Regions from separate parts of the Arthrobacter sp. Cza30 genome, predicted to be linked through region 2. Evidence: riboswitches for the same ligand, from Rfam matches in the RefSeq annotation. Region 2 holds a riboswitch; the other holds the start of a gene.
The links. A riboswitch is a leader RNA that binds a small molecule or an ion and turns the genes downstream of it on or off. The one in region 2 is predicted to bind guanidine.
Positions count from the first base shown of each region.

Region 1: linked by a shared signal. The riboswitch ahead of AC5RVZ_RS22090 (DMT family transporter) and the one ahead of AC5RVZ_RS27375 (DMT family transporter) in region 2 are both predicted to bind guanidine.

Region 1 covers NZ_JBNHGA010000006.1:298,680-305,773, reverse strand. The annotation lists gene lplAB (lipoate-protein ligase LplAB) at 1-452, opposite strand, end outside; gene AC5RVZ_RS22095 (DMT family transporter) at 737-1,072, opposite strand; gene AC5RVZ_RS22090 (DMT family transporter) at 1,082-1,396, opposite strand; guanidine-III (ykkC-III) riboswitch at 1,407-1,474, opposite strand; gene AC5RVZ_RS22085 (mycothiol transferase) at 1,751-2,308, shown strand; gene AC5RVZ_RS22080 (hypothetical protein) at 2,485-2,661, shown strand; gene AC5RVZ_RS22075 (hypothetical protein) at 2,799-3,137, shown strand; gene AC5RVZ_RS22070 (HNH endonuclease family protein) at 3,449-4,294, shown strand; gene AC5RVZ_RS22065 (DapH/DapD/GlmU-related protein) at 4,302-4,871, opposite strand; gene AC5RVZ_RS22060 (hypothetical protein) at 5,055-6,122, shown strand; gene AC5RVZ_RS22055 (tyrosine-protein phosphatase) at 6,149-6,751, opposite strand; gene AC5RVZ_RS22050 (tyrosine-protein phosphatase) at 6,633-6,890, opposite strand; gene AC5RVZ_RS22045 (hypothetical protein) at 6,981-7,094, opposite strand, start outside.
Region 2 covers NZ_JBNHGA010000009.1:175,200-182,293, reverse strand. The annotation lists gene AC5RVZ_RS27405 (arginase family protein) at 1-81, opposite strand, end outside; gene AC5RVZ_RS27400 (PspA/IM30 family protein) at 169-906, opposite strand; gene AC5RVZ_RS27395 (TPM domain-containing protein) at 986-2,995, opposite strand; gene AC5RVZ_RS27390 (DUF3097 family protein) at 3,150-3,983, shown strand; gene trmB (tRNA (guanosine(46)-N7)-methyltransferase TrmB) at 4,116-4,781, shown strand; gene AC5RVZ_RS27380 (CPBP family intramembrane glutamic endopeptidase) at 4,798-5,676, shown strand; guanidine-III (ykkC-III) riboswitch at 5,724-5,787, shown strand; gene AC5RVZ_RS27375 (DMT family transporter) at 5,798-6,118, shown strand; gene AC5RVZ_RS27370 (CinA family protein) at 6,144-6,614, opposite strand; gene AC5RVZ_RS27365 (DUF7882 family protein) at 6,700-7,041, opposite strand; gene AC5RVZ_RS27360 (DUF6766 family protein) at 7,060-7,094, opposite strand, start outside.

The DNA of each region.
Region 1 (7,094 bases), on a different contig from region 2:
CCGATCACCACCGACGGTGCCTCCCACTCCCAGAACCTCAGCGTCGGCGGCCGCTTCCCGGCCCCCACCTGACGGGTCAGGACCTCGTCCATCGCTACGTGCAGGTGCGTCGGCAGCGGGGTGGGCGGAATAACCTGCCAGTGATGATCAAGCCAACCGGTGGCCTTGTTGAGGGCGCGGCGCACGGCTACGGCAACCGCATCGGCCGAGAAGCCGAACATTTGCGCGTCCGGCCGCAACGCAGCGTTAATCGCGCCGGCATAGTGGCCGTGGGTGCTTTCGATGCTCATCCCGTCAAGCGCGGCGTTGATGTCCGCCAGTGCTTCATCCGGTTCCAAAAAGAAGTCGCCGCTGACGGACGGCCGGATAATCTGTCCGTCCGCCACCTCGAAGTCCACGACCACGAGCTTGCCGCCCTGGACCTTGTACTCTCCATGGCGGTGGTCGGTCATGTGCGCTCCTTGACTGTCTTCGGGTTATCTTGGCGGGGACGGTTGCGGCCGCCAGGCGGCTGCGGTGGACGGTTTTCCCAGTCTAATCAAGGCCCGTGGGCAGCCCGTCCGCGCGGGACTCAGGTTCCTCCCAGCTGCTGCCGGGGCTGTGCCCAGAACCCCCTCGTAGTGTCATAGACACCTCATCACGGTGCGAGTGAAAGAGGGGCCGGACGTGCCCGGTCCAAGCGCCGGTGGGTATTGGAGTAACTCCCCCAACCTCTCCACTACCCGCCGGCGCTTTTTCATGCCTTCTTTCCGTCTCCCGTGTCGGCAAGCTTCAGCCCGATCACGCAGCCGATGATCCCGGCAACGAAGAGCAGTTTGAGCACGCTCGCAGGTTCTCCACCGAACAGCATGGCGTAGCCGACGGTCAATGCCGCCCCCGCGCCGGTCCATACCGCATACGCCGTGCCAATGGGGATGCCGCGCATGGCATAGCCCAGGCCAAACATGCTGAGGGTCAGTGCCACGAAGAACACCACGGCGGGCCCCGTGCGGCTTAGTCCGTCCGACATCCCCAGGGCTGTTGCCCACACAGCTTCCAGGACGGCACTGATCAGCAAAACAGTCCAATGCATGGCAGCCCCCTAACCGATCGCCTTGAGGCCGACGACACAGCCGATGATGCCCAGCAGGAGGAGTACGCGTATCAGCGTCGCTTTCTCGGCGCCGGTGATCATGGCCACGGCCGCGGTCAACACCGCACCGATGCCGACCCATACCGCGTAGGCGGTCCCCACCGGTATGGCCGTCATGGCGTAGGCCAAACCAACCATGCTCAGGACCATGGATACCACGAAAATGAGGGTAGGCCAGAGCCGGCGGAAGTTCTTCGATGCGCCCAGGGCGGTGGCCCACACGGCTTCCAACACACCGGACAAAACAAGTATCAGCCATTCCATGAATGATTCCTTTGGCCAGTCTTGTCGCACACCGGGTACTGAACCGTCGTCCGGAGACCTCAGGAAACAGGTCTTGAACTAGAAAATAGCAAAGCACGACGCCGGTGCGCAGCTTTGGTGGCCAACCTCACCAGCCAGGGGCCCGGCCTCGGTCGTTGACGGCCCTCCCGATTGTTTTGCACTTTCCTGCGCACCAATCCCCTACAAGCATCGAACCTGGGGAGCCGCATTGCTACCGTCGTGCGCAAGCGGGTGCAACGGCGCGAGAACGTGGGCGGTGCGGTCGAAGACCTGGCTGCCGCGAAGGGCTCTCTATTGACCCGGTCACTCTAAAGGAAGAGGAGGAGGCAGCCGGTGAACGAGGAGATCTATCACCAGGGCAATCCCGAGCCGCCGATCGCCGGCGACGAGACGGCGACCCTGCTGGGCTTTCTGGAGCGGCAGCGCGCAACCTTCGCGTGGAAGACCGGCGGGCTGGACGCGTCCGGCCTGCAACAGAAGCTCAACCCGTCATCGATGACGCTGGGCGGCATGCTCAAGCACCTGGCCCGCTTCGAGGACGACATGTCCACCGAGTGGCTGAATGGCCGAGCCCAACTCCCACCGTGGAACGCCGTGGACTGGGACAGCGACCCCGACTGGGACTGGCGTTCCGCCCACGATGACTCCCCCGAGCAGCTGTATGGGCAGTGGTCCGACGCCGTGGCGCGCTCCCGTGCCTTGTTCGCCGAGGCGCTGAGGGACGGCGGCATGGGACGACCGGGCAAAGTCGTCTCCGACCCCGACGTTGAACTACCGAATCTGCGCTACATCCTGCTCAACATGATCGAGGAGTACGCCCGCCATAACGGCCATGCCGACCTCATTCGGGAGTCGGTGGATGGGCTCGTCGGCCAGGACCCTCCGGGTTGAGAACGGCGTGCCGTGCCCAGCGGGAGATCCTGCGCGGCAGGGGGCTATCCGGCTCGCCGTTGCGCCAGGTGCCACGCAGCTTGAAGGCCCGATATCAAGGCAACCAGGAAGCCGAGCGCGCCTAGCCCGAGGAAAACCAGAACGAAACCGATCCTGAGAGGGGAAGGAGGCAGTCCTTGATCGGCCTCACTGATTCCCCCGAAACCAATCCAGGTAAACAAGGCCAACACCAGTCCAAGGAACATCATGGAGCTGCCGGATGCGAAGGCTACCGCAACGGGAATTTTTCTCATGAACTGCTGGCCCCTTTCACTGCGTTTACGGTGCAGGCTGTAGACTCCTTGGCACATTGAACGGACGGCCACTCCTAAATTATCGAATGATACGCCCTTTCGGGATACCCTGATCAGAAAGTCTGGGCGCTGCAAGGCCGAAACCGGAAGAGGGCAATGCGTAGAACATTCAACATCGCGTTGCCTTAGTCATCGGCATGATCCTGGTCAGTGCCGGATTGTTCTTCTTTGGATATCCGGAATGGGGAGGATATGCCATCGAGGGTTTGATGCTCATCGCCGTGGTGGTACTTGTAGCCAGGCTTGCGCTTGGGGGCAGAAAGAGCATCTCTCAACCGATGGCGGAGCCCGGAGAGACTCCTAATGATATATACCTCGGCGCCACCTACACGGGCCCACGACTCATCGCCCCTCCCCGCGAAACGCATGCAGAGTTGGTCATCGATGATGATGAGCGGCTGCAGTTCCTTGAGGCCCTCAAGAACGCAGACGCACGCTCACCCCGCGACGTCTCTGGGGAACGGCACCGCCCCTAGCCGTATAGACAATTCCTGTCGCAGCTTTCCCGCAGCGCCTTCCCGGGAATTCCAACAACCTGCGATCAGCCAAGCGAAACCACTTTCCTACTCGCCCTGCCTGGTTTTATTAATAGTTGGATTTCGGCCTGCATGAGGGCCGTTCCGTCTGCATAGTCGATGAGCTCCGGATCTTCGACGTGGGAACGAAGGCCTGCCGCACAAAGGCAGACCTTTTGTATGGCAGGATAATTCCCGGGCAATCGCACTGAATCTGTGCGTGACTGTTGCCGGACATATTGGGGGAATACTTGCGCAAGAATCCGGGCCGAATGTTGGCCTCCATCCTTACCGCCGGAGCCCTGCTGCTTGGCGGGTTCACGGCCGCAGCCCCGGCTGAGGCCCTCGGGCCGAAAGTCACAGGGCCGAGCGCCTCCTCGGTGCTGAACACCCTGCCGGTCAAGGGCAAGGCCGCCAAAACCGGCTATTCCCGGGACAAGTTCGGACCCTCATGGAAGGACACCGATCGCAACGGCTGTGATACCCGGAACGATATCCTCAAGCGCGACCTCACCAAGGACAGGTTTAAGCCCGGCACGAATAACTGCGTCATCGCTTCCGGGACCTTGAAGGATCCCTACACCGGCAAGACCATCAGCTACGTCCGCGGCGGCAACAAGGTCGACATCGACCACGTCGTCGCTCTGGGCCAGGCCTGGGTGTCCGGTGCCCAAAAGCTCTCCACCGCCCAGCGCACCGCCTTGGCCAACGACTCGCTGAACCTGCTGGCCGTGGATGCCTCCGCGAATCGGGCCAAGGGCGACCGCGAGGCCAGTGCGTGGCTGCCGAAGAACAAGTCCTTCCGTTGTCCCCTCGTCGCCACCCAAATCGCGGTCAAGAAGAAGTACGCCCTGTCGGTCACTCCCGCAGAGAAGGCCGCCATGAAGCGGGTCCTCACCTCCTGCCCCGGGCAGAAGACGGTGAAGGTCACCGCCATCAAGCCGGCCAGCAAGGCAACGCCGACGAAGGCCGCCAAGCCCTCCACTGCATTGAAGGTCTCCCCCGGTGCTTTCTGCGCCTCGTCCATGAAGGGCAAGAAGGGCATCGGCAAAACCAATGGCAAGACCTACACCTGCAAGGCGTCCTCCACGGACAGCCGCCTCCGCTGGCGCACCTGAACGGGGTTCAGGAGGAAAGGAAGCGCACCACACGTGCGGGTGAACCCACAACGATGGAATTATCGGGCACGTCCTTCGTGACTACGGAAGCGGCCGCCACGACGGCATTTTCGCCAATGGTCACCCCGGGCAGAATGGTGGCGTTCGACGCGATCCAGACATTGCGGTTGATGACGATGGGAGCCGGGTGCATGTCCCCGCGGCGGCTCGGCGCAAGGTCGTGGTTGAGTGTGGCCAACAAGGAGTTGTGCCCGATAAGACAGTCGTCACCAATCACCACGCCGCCCTGGTCCTGAAATTTGCAGCCTGAGTTGATGAAAATCCTCTTCCCGAGCGTGATGTTTTTCCCAAAGTCGGCGTAGAAAGGCGGGAAAACCGTCACGGATTCGTCAATCGGCTTGCCCGTCAGCTGAGTCAACAGCTCCCTCACCCGCGCAGGTTCCTGATAGGCGCCATTAAGCTCGCCGGTAATGCGCAGCGCATCCTGGCTGATCCGGTGCATGACGGCATGCAATGGCGAGCCCCCCGTGATGGTTTGGCCGGCGTTCAGGGCTTCAAGGAGATCTTCGAGTTCCATGGTGTCCTTCATGTTCATCCCGGAAGAGTTCGCCCAGACGTGGCATGCATCCAGCGTATGTTGCAGCCGGCAGATGTCGGCACCCTCTCGGGCATTCCACTTCGGGGACACTGGCATGAGTTGGCTGGCCGCGTCGCCGTCGGAAACCCACCACACGGCCCCACCAGATGCGACGATGATCGAATGCAGAACCGGGCCAACTTGCTCCTTGAGGGACCGCGCGGGCGACGCCTATGCCTCGAGCTGGCGAAGGAGGTCAGCCCGGACGTGAGAACGGCCGCGCTCGGGCTGGCATACGAACTGGATCCTGGAAAGGGCTCGTCAACGGTCCTGCTGACCGCCGGCCAAGGTGTTGCTTCCGCCCCTGCATCACCGGAAGAGTTTGCGGCAGCGATTGCTTCCCTCGATCCGGGTGCCCTGAACGATGTACTCATCCAATCGGCGCTGCAAGCAGCCGTTGCGTCGGCCAGGTACTGGCAGGAACCGGAGGGGGAAGACGTGCTCGCCGGGCACCCCGCCGTCGTTGCCGCCCTCTACCCCGTGGCCGAGCAGGTCATGGATTCGTCGACGGGGCGGCAATGGGGTCAGCCTCGCCGGACCGGGCAGTGGGCGATTGACTGGCGATCCGCGGAGGACCCGGCGCCGCTGCCCAGAGACCCGCAGCGAACTTTGGCTGAGTGGGGACGTGGAGAGCGAGCCGAAGAAGCCCGGGCTGCGAGAGATCGGCGCGATGGCCCAGGGGCACCCTGGTCCGGCAGGTGGTGGTCGTTCCCGCAGGGGCTGCTCCAGACCGTCGGGCAGATTCCGGCAGGCCTGGACCTCGTCGAAGACAGCCCTGGCTGGGAAGATGCCACCACGATTCCGGTCCGTGGCGTGGGCCGGACGTATGAGATCCGCAGTGGCGATGACTGGATCCGGCTGTGCCGCGCCTTCCCGCTGGACGTTACCGCCTCCCGCCGGCACGACTGGTACCGCACTACCGGACGGGCCGGCCGATGGGTAATTCCCGACTGGGAACGAGTCGCCCAAGACTGGGATGCCGTACACCTGACTGACTTGGCATACCTCAACGGCGCTGCGCGAGCCCTCCAGATCGATTCAGAAGCGGCTAGTGTCATCGCCGGGTGGAACCCCGATACCACGATCTGGCTCGCCGACGTCGCACGCGAATGGGAAGGGCCCCGGCAAATCTGGCATCGCTCGCCGCAAGACGGCTGCTGGTCTCGGGTATCACCGCAGACCGAGCCATGAACCAGCTGGCGCGCGCACGGAGTGTGCTACGTCATCGATGATTCTGCAGGTCGCAAGCGACTTTTCAGAAGCTCGATTTCTTCTTGGCTGAGCCCTGCCTCGAGCAGATAAACGCGGGGATCAAATCCTGCCAACCAGGTAATGAGTTCCGTCCGTCGCTCCGAGATACGGTCCTCTAACTCTTCGATGGAGTACACCCTTACCTTGCCGCGGGTCGGATTGCGGCGCGCGTGCTTGTCCACGTCGCGAACCGCACGCTCATAGTCGCTGGCAATCGCGTCAGCCGGCACTCCAGCTAGTGCGAGGAGAACGGCAGCGATCATTCCGGTCCGATCGCGACCGCCTGCACAGTGAAACAGCACCGCTCCTTCAGCGTGGGCTATCGTCCGGAAGATTTGCGCAAACTTCTCGGGATAGAAGGCAAGATTGTCCCGGTAGGACGCAGTGTGATCCAGCAGAGGTCCGCAGACCCGCATGAAGTCCTCGTCGTCGGGGTCCTCGGTCGGCAGGTTAACGATCAACAGGTCTTCGAACACCTTCTCGTCGATAACGGGATGATGCCGCTCCCCTTTTAATTTCGCCGGGGTTCCGAAGGTCGACAACGGTGGTGAGGCCGGAGCCCAGCGCATCCTCCCACCCCTGGAGAGACATGTACTCTCGCGCCCCGGATCGGTATAACTGCCCCTGGCGTGTTAGACCACCTGAACGCAGCGGCATGCCGCCGAGGTCGCTGAGGTTGAACGCCCCGTCCCAAGGTGTCCTGTTCATGACAGGACAGTCTACAAATGAGCGATGCCGCACACTTTGTGCGCGGTCCCGCCGGTTGGGATCGCGCGCGCTCAAGTCCCGCCCGGCAACCTACCCGTCGGCGGCGCAGAACAGCTGCAGTTCGGCGTCTCCGTAGCGGATGTAGTGCAGACCTGTGAACCCGTGTCCCCCGGCGAAGCGGGACTGCAGCGAGTCGCCGTCCTC
Region 2 (7,094 bases):
GGCGAGCGCTCCGTCCACGAGCCGCATCGCGCGGGAGGATCCGGAGCCCTGCCATTGGGGGACGATGACGAATCGGCTCATCCCCTCATCATCCCCCACGCCGTTCCCCGTCAACGCGAGAGGGCGCCGCGCTCACAGGAGCACGGCGCCCTCGCACGGGCTGTGGCGTCAGCTGCCGATCGCGGCCTGCGGCGTGCCGCCGGCCTTGAGAGCGGCCAGGCGCGCCTCGACCTCGGTCAGCTCTCCGACGTCCTCCAGCTGGTTGAACTGCGCGTCGAGCGACGACGCGGCCAGCTCCTGCTTGCCGGCGGCGAGCGCTTCCTGGCGGCGGACCTTGTCCTCGAACCGGCCCAGCTCGCTGGTGGGGTCCAGGACGTCGATCGAGCGGACGGCGTCGTGCACCTTGGTCTGCGCCTCGGCGACCTTGGCGCGCGAGAGCAGCTCGGTCCGCTTGGACTTCAGCTGCTCCAGCTTCTGCTTCATGCCGTTGAGGCCGTCCTTGAGCTTGTCGACGACCTCGGTCTGCGCCGCGATCGTGGGCGCGATCGCCTTGGCCTCGTTCTCCTCGGTGATCTGGCGCTGCAGCGCGATCTTGGCGAGGTTGTCGAACTTGTCGGCGTCGGCGGTGTTGCCGGCCTGGCGCAGCTCGTCCGCCTTGCGGCTGGCCGCGAGCGCCTTGTTGCCCCACTCGGCGGCCGCCTGGATGTCCTCCTGGTGGTCGCGCTCGAGCAGCCGCAGGTTGCCGATCGTCTCGGCGATGGCCGACTCGGCGTCGGCGATGCTGTTGGTGTAGTCGCGCACGAGCTGGTCGAGCATCTTCTGCGGATCCTCGGCCTGGTCGAGGAGTGCGTTGATGTTGGCCTTCAGGAGCGTCGAGATGCGCCCGAAGATGGACTGCTTCGCCATCGGATTTCCTTCCTTGTCGGACTGAGTTCTCAGGTTCTGGTTCGGGATGCGGCGGCACCGCGTGGTCGTCGGGGGCGGGTCAGAAACGACCACCTCCCCGGCGGGCGCGGGTCCCGCCGCCGCCGAAGCTGCCGGGGCGGAACCCGCCCGACGACCGCCCGGCGGAGCCGCCGCCGAGCATGCCGCCGAATCCGCCCGAGGATCGGCCGCCGCCGCTGAGCATCGAGTTGAGCACGATGCCGCCGAGCACGGCCCCCAGCATGCCGCCGCCGCCGGAGCTCTGCCCGCCGAACATCCCGCCGCCGCCGTCGAAGGCGCCGACGTCGTCCTGCGCGAGCTGGATCGACTGGGCGGCGAGGTGGTCGGCCCGCTGGGCGTGCTGCATGGCCTGCCGCGGGTCACTGGACTGAAGGGCCTGGGCGCGCGCCAGCGCGGCGCCCGCCTCCGCCAGCCGTGTGCGCGCCTCGGCGCCGATGGCCCCCCGGCGCGCGGTGATGTAGTCCTCGGCCGCCGAGACCTGGGCCTGCGCCTGCAGGATCAGCTGGCCGACGACCTGTCGCGCGCGCTTCTCCTGGGCGTGGGCATCCCGCACGCCCTGGACCAGGGCGTCGATCTGCCGGTTCGCCGCCTCGAGGCTCTGCAGTGCGATGAGCGGCCGCCTGTGCGTGCCGGCGAGGTGCGCCCTGGCCGCATCGAGCTGCTGCCGGGTGGCCGCGACGGCGCCCGCGATGCGGCCGTCGGGGTCGGCGAGAGCGGATGCCCCGGCGATGTCGCTCTCGAGCTCCGCCACGAGTGCGACGGCGCTGGTCTCGGCCTGGGCGAGGTCGGCGGCGAGCTTGCCGATGGCGTCTTCGAGCAGCGCCGCCTGACCGACCGCCTCCTCCGCCGCGCGGATGCCGACCGCCGCTTCGCCGCCGCTTCCCGAAGCGATCGCCCGCTCGGCCGCGGCGAGCTGCTCCGCGGCGAAGGCGAGCCTCTGCCGGGCCTGCTCGGGGTTGTCGGCGATGGTCGCGAGCGTTTCCGGTGCGTACGCCGACTGCAGCCGCCGCAACTCGCTCTCGGCGCTTCCGAGCGCGTCTGCGGCCTTCTCGCGAGCGGCCCGCACGCGAGCGAGCGCCGCGGGCGCGTCCTGCTCGAGCTTGCGCAGCTCGTCGAACGCCGCGGCCTTCTCGTCGAGAAGACCGTTGGCCGACTCGCACAGGGCGATGATGCGCTCGTTCCACGCGCGCCTGTCGGCGTCCGAGTCGGGCGTGGCGTCGTCGAGCTGCTGCTGCAGTGTGAACGCCTCGTCGAGACTCGCCCGCGCCGTGGCGAGCGCCGCCTCGAACTCCACCGTCGCGGCATCGCCGAACTGGGCTTTGGCGAACCCGAGCTCCTGCGCACTGGTCTTCAGCGCGTCGTCGGTCTCGACCAGCAGCGACGCCGCGCGCCGCTCGAGCTGTTCGAGAGGCACCTGCGCGGCCGCGGGGGCGCTCGTCGCGCTCGGCGTCTTCCTGCGACGCCGCACCAGCACCACGACGAGCGCGATCGCGGCCGCGATGGCGGCCACGACGAGGATGCCGGTGAGAAGGCCGCCGCCGTTCCGTCCGTCGTCGGCGCCTCCGGTCCCGCCCTGCTCGGCATCGACGAACCCGGCGGCGGCCGCGTCGACCGCACCGAGCCAGTCCTCCTGACGGAGAGCCGGCTGCACCCGCTGCTGCTCGATCGCCGCCAGCTGGTCGAACGTGACCGGCCCCTCGGAATCACCCGAGATGTAGTACTGACGACCCTCGGTGGCCACGGCCAGAAGATACTGGCTCGGCCCGAGGCCGTTGTCGTTCGCGACCCGTGTGGCCCACTGTTCGGCGCCCGACGGATCGGTGAAGTCGTCGACGTAGACGACCCACAGGTCGATCCCGGTCTCGGTCTTCAGCTGCTCCAGACGCTCCTGCGCCTGGGCCTCCTCGCCGGCTGAGAGCACGTCGACGTCGTCGAGCACGTATCCCGATCCCAGCTGCACCGGGGGAGTGGCCGATGCCGGAGCGGCGGCGACGCCCGCGAGCAGCAGCGCCGCACCGGTCGTGAGCACCGCGGCCCATCGCGCTCGCATCGATTCCCCTCCAGACGCGGGATCCGCCCCTCAGGCGAGTCTATGCAGGCCCGCGCGCGCGGTGGTAGCGCGCCTGCCAGTGGTATGGGAGGTGCGGGTCGCTGCCGGGTCCGCTGACGCCGTGCGGGTAGGGTTTCGGATCCGGAGGACGAGGATGGACGATCGCTACGGCGCCGATGTGCTGGCGTCGGCATGGAAAGGCCATGGACGCCGAGAGCTGGCCCGGGTCGAGGCATCCCGTGACCTCGTCGTGGAGGTGGCGGACGACGGCTACTGCGGCGCTGTCGTCGCTGTGTCGGGCGGCATGGTGGAGCTCGAGGATCGCCGAGGGCGGAGACGGCTGTTCCCACTGGGCGCCGGCTTCCTCCTCGATGGGGTCGATGTCGTGCTCGTGCCGCCGACGGCCGCACCGGCGTCCGGGCCGAAGCGCACGGCGTCGGGCTCGTTCGCGGCGCCCGAGGCCCGTGCCCGCACCGCCCGTGCCAGCCGCATCCTCGTCGAGGGACGCCATGACGCCGAGCTCGTCGAGAAGGTGTGGGGCGACGACCTGCGTGCCGAGGGCGTCGTCGTGGAGTACCTGCAGGGTGTGGATCTGCTCGAGGCGGCGCTCGTCGAGGAGCCGCCGTCGGCGTCGCGCCGATACGGCGTGCTCGTGGACCATCTCGTGCCCGGCTCGAAGGAATCCCGCGTCGCGGACGCGATCGCACGCGGTCCGCACGGCGCGCACGTGCTCATCGTGGGGCATCCGTGGATCGACGTGTGGCAGTGCGTCACGCCGCGGGCGATGGGGATCCAGCGGTGGCCGGAGGTGCCCCGCGGGATCGACTTCAAGGTCGGGGTGTGCCGGGCGCTGGGCTGGCCGGCTCGCGATCAGGCCGATCTCGCCCGCGCCTGGCAGCGCATCCTCGGGTCGGTGTCGAGTTACCGCGACCTCGAGCCGGCGTTCCTCGGCCGCGTCGAGGAGCTCATCGACTTCGTCACCGCGTGAGCACCGGCGGCGCATGAGGCACCGGCAGCCCGCGATGCGCGCCCGCGTCGGTAGCCTGGACGGGTGAGCGAGACCTCCCAGACCCGCACCTTCCGCGACCGGCCGGTGTCGTTCGTGCGCCGCAGCGGCCGGATGTCGGAGGCGCAGGAGCGGGCATGGGCCGAGCTCGCCCCGCAATACGTCGTCGACGTCGTCCGCGACGCCGCGGCGACCAGCGTCCTGCCCGGAACCGCGATCGAGCCCGCCGCGGTGTGGGGGCGCAGCGCGCCGCTCGTCGTCGAGATCGGCTCCGGTCAGGGGCACGCGATCGTGCACGCGGCGGCCTCGCACCCCGAGAAGAACTTCCTCGCGATCGAGGTCTTCAAGGCGGGGCTCGCCCGCACCATGCTCGACGCCGACCGGGCGGGGGCTCGCAACCTGCGCCTGGTCGAGGCGAACGCGCCCGAGGTTCTGCAGCACCTGCTGCCCGAGGCATCCGTCGACGAGCTGTGGGTGTTCTTCCCCGACCCGTGGCACAAGAAGAAGCACACCAAGCGGCGCCTGGTCACGTCCGGGTTCGCTGGCATCGCCGCCCGCGCCCTGCGCGACGGCGGGACGCTGCGGCTGGCGACGGACTGGGAGGAGTACGCGGTGCAGATGCGCGAGGTCATGGAAGCGGCGCTCGACTTCGCGCCCGCATTCGACGGGGAGTGGGCGCCGCGCTTCGATGGACGCGTGCTGACGGCCTTCGAGCGCAAGGGCACGCGCCACGGGCGCGAGATCCGCGACCTGTCCTATCACCGGCTCGGCCGGGCGTGAGAGCCGGACCGCGCTGATGCCTGCCCACCCTGCTCTCGCTCCGACGACCACCCGGCCGACGTGGTCCTGGGGTCTCGCGCCGGCGCTGCTGGTCTGCCTCGCGGCCCCGGCGTTCTTCGTCGTGCGGATCCCGTGGCTGGGGTGGGCGCTGCTGGCGGCCGGTGTCGCCCTCGCGTTCGCGACGGAGCGCACGGATGTCTCGGCGCGAGCTCTCGCGCCCGAGGGCGCGAGAGCGCCGTCGCTCGTGCGCGACCTGTCGCTCATCGCGGTGGGCCTGCTCATCGTGAGCGCCATCCCGCTCAAGGCCGAGCTCGACAACCTCGCGATGCTGCGGTTCGCCCTCGCGCTGGGAGGCGCCGTGGCGGTGCCGTATGCGATCTCGCGATGGCTGTACCGCGATCACGCCATCCGGTTCCCCTGGCGCGGCGGCGGGCGCTGGTCGACGTTCCAATGGGTGTGGCTGGTCGTCGTCCTGCTGCTGGGGTGGCTGATCCTGCCGTTCTACTTCATCACCTCCGGCGTGTATCAGAACTGGCCGGTCGTGGAGACCCCGGACCTCATCGCGCGGCTGTTCGTCGGCGTCGGCGCCGTCGGCATCTGGGACGAGCTGTTCTTCATCTGCACGTGCTTCGCCCTGCTGCGTCGTCACTTCCCCGACTGGCAGGCGAACCTGTTGCAGTCGATCGTGTTCGTCTCCTTCCTGTGGGAGCTGGGGTACCAGGCGTGGGGGCCGTTCCTCACCATCCCGTTCGCGCTGCTGCAGGGCTTCATCTTCAAGAGGACGCGGTCGCTGGCGTACGTGGTGACGGTGCATCTGCTGTTCGACGCCGTCGTGTTCCTCGTCCTCGTCCACGCCCACAACCCCGGCGTGCTCGACGGCCTGTTCCTGGTGTGAGGCGACCGCCTGCCCAGGAGGTGCCCAGTCCGACCGGTTAGGCTGGCGCGCGGATCCCGACCGGATCCCGGACGAGGGTTCAGTACCCGGTGAGCGACAAGACTGGCCAGGAGGAACAGTCGTGTCGTGGGTCATCCTCATCCTCTCCGGCGTGCTCGAGGCGGTCTGGGCGAGCGCGCTGGGCAAGTCGGAAGGCTTCACCAAGCTGTGGCCGAGCGTGGTCTTCGGCGTCGCCCTCGCGGCGAGCATGGGCGGCCTGGCGTGGGCCATGCGGGACATCTCGACCGGCACCGCCTACGCGGTGTGGGTCGGCATCGGGGCCGCGCTCACCGTCGCGTATGCGATGATCACCGGCGAAGAGCCGTTCTCGATCGTCCGGCTGCTCCTGATCCTCGGGCTCGTCGGGTGTGTGATCGGGCTCAAAGCCGTCAGCGCCGAATAGCGGGCGCAGCCGCGTGGGCGGCCGGCTACGCCGCGGTCACGCGTTGGAGCAGCGATTCCAGGACGGCGACAGCCGTATCGATCGTCGCGGCGAGGACGTCCTCGGGTCCGCCGCTGAGCGCCAGTTCGCGGTGCCCGGCGCCCGAGCGCGTGGCCCAGCCGACGAAGACCGTCCCCGCGGGGTGGCCGTCCTCGTCGTCGGGGCCACCGACGCCGGTCGTCGAGACCGCGATGTCGGCATCCATGAGGGCCAGGACGCCCATGGCGAGCTGCTCAGCGCATTCGCCGGAGACGGGGTCGAGCCCGGGTGTCGTGCCGAGCACCGCCTCCTTGGTGCGCGTCTGATACGCCACGACGCCGCCGGCGAACCACTCCTCGGCGCGTGCGCCCTTGCCGACGGTGCTGGCGAGCAGGCCGCTGGTCAGAGACTCCGCGAGCGCCACCCGCACCCCGTTCCCTCGGGCGGCCTCGGCCACCCGTTCCACCGCATCGGTCATCGCCCGTCTCCGTCGCTGTGCCTGCCGGCGTTCCGGAGCCGGTCCCGTCGCACGCCGCTGTCGCACGCCCCTCTCGTCCCGGCCGTCACGAGACGATGTCGCGTTCGTCGACCATCTCCGCGTGAGCGGGCTGGGCGGGTTCGGGGACCAGGTACAGGCCGGCGGGAGAATTGGCGGTGTAGGCCAGAGCGTCGATCCAGGCGGGATTGAGCCGCGGCGTCCGGCTGCCGTAGAACTTGTACACGAGCGAGCACCGTGGATGGATCCACACGGTCGTCCGTCCGTCGCCGATGCTGGCGTCGTCCTTCCACGTGAAGTGGAACGGCTCGCCGCGTCGCAGCTTCGTGCCGATGACCAGCTGCAGGTGCGCCAGCGTCCGGTCGTCGAAGTCCACCTTGACGGTGCCCTCGTAGATCAGTTTCCCCATCGTCCACCTCTGGCTTGCTCACTCGCTGGAGCCGGCGGTCTCGTGGTGCGGAG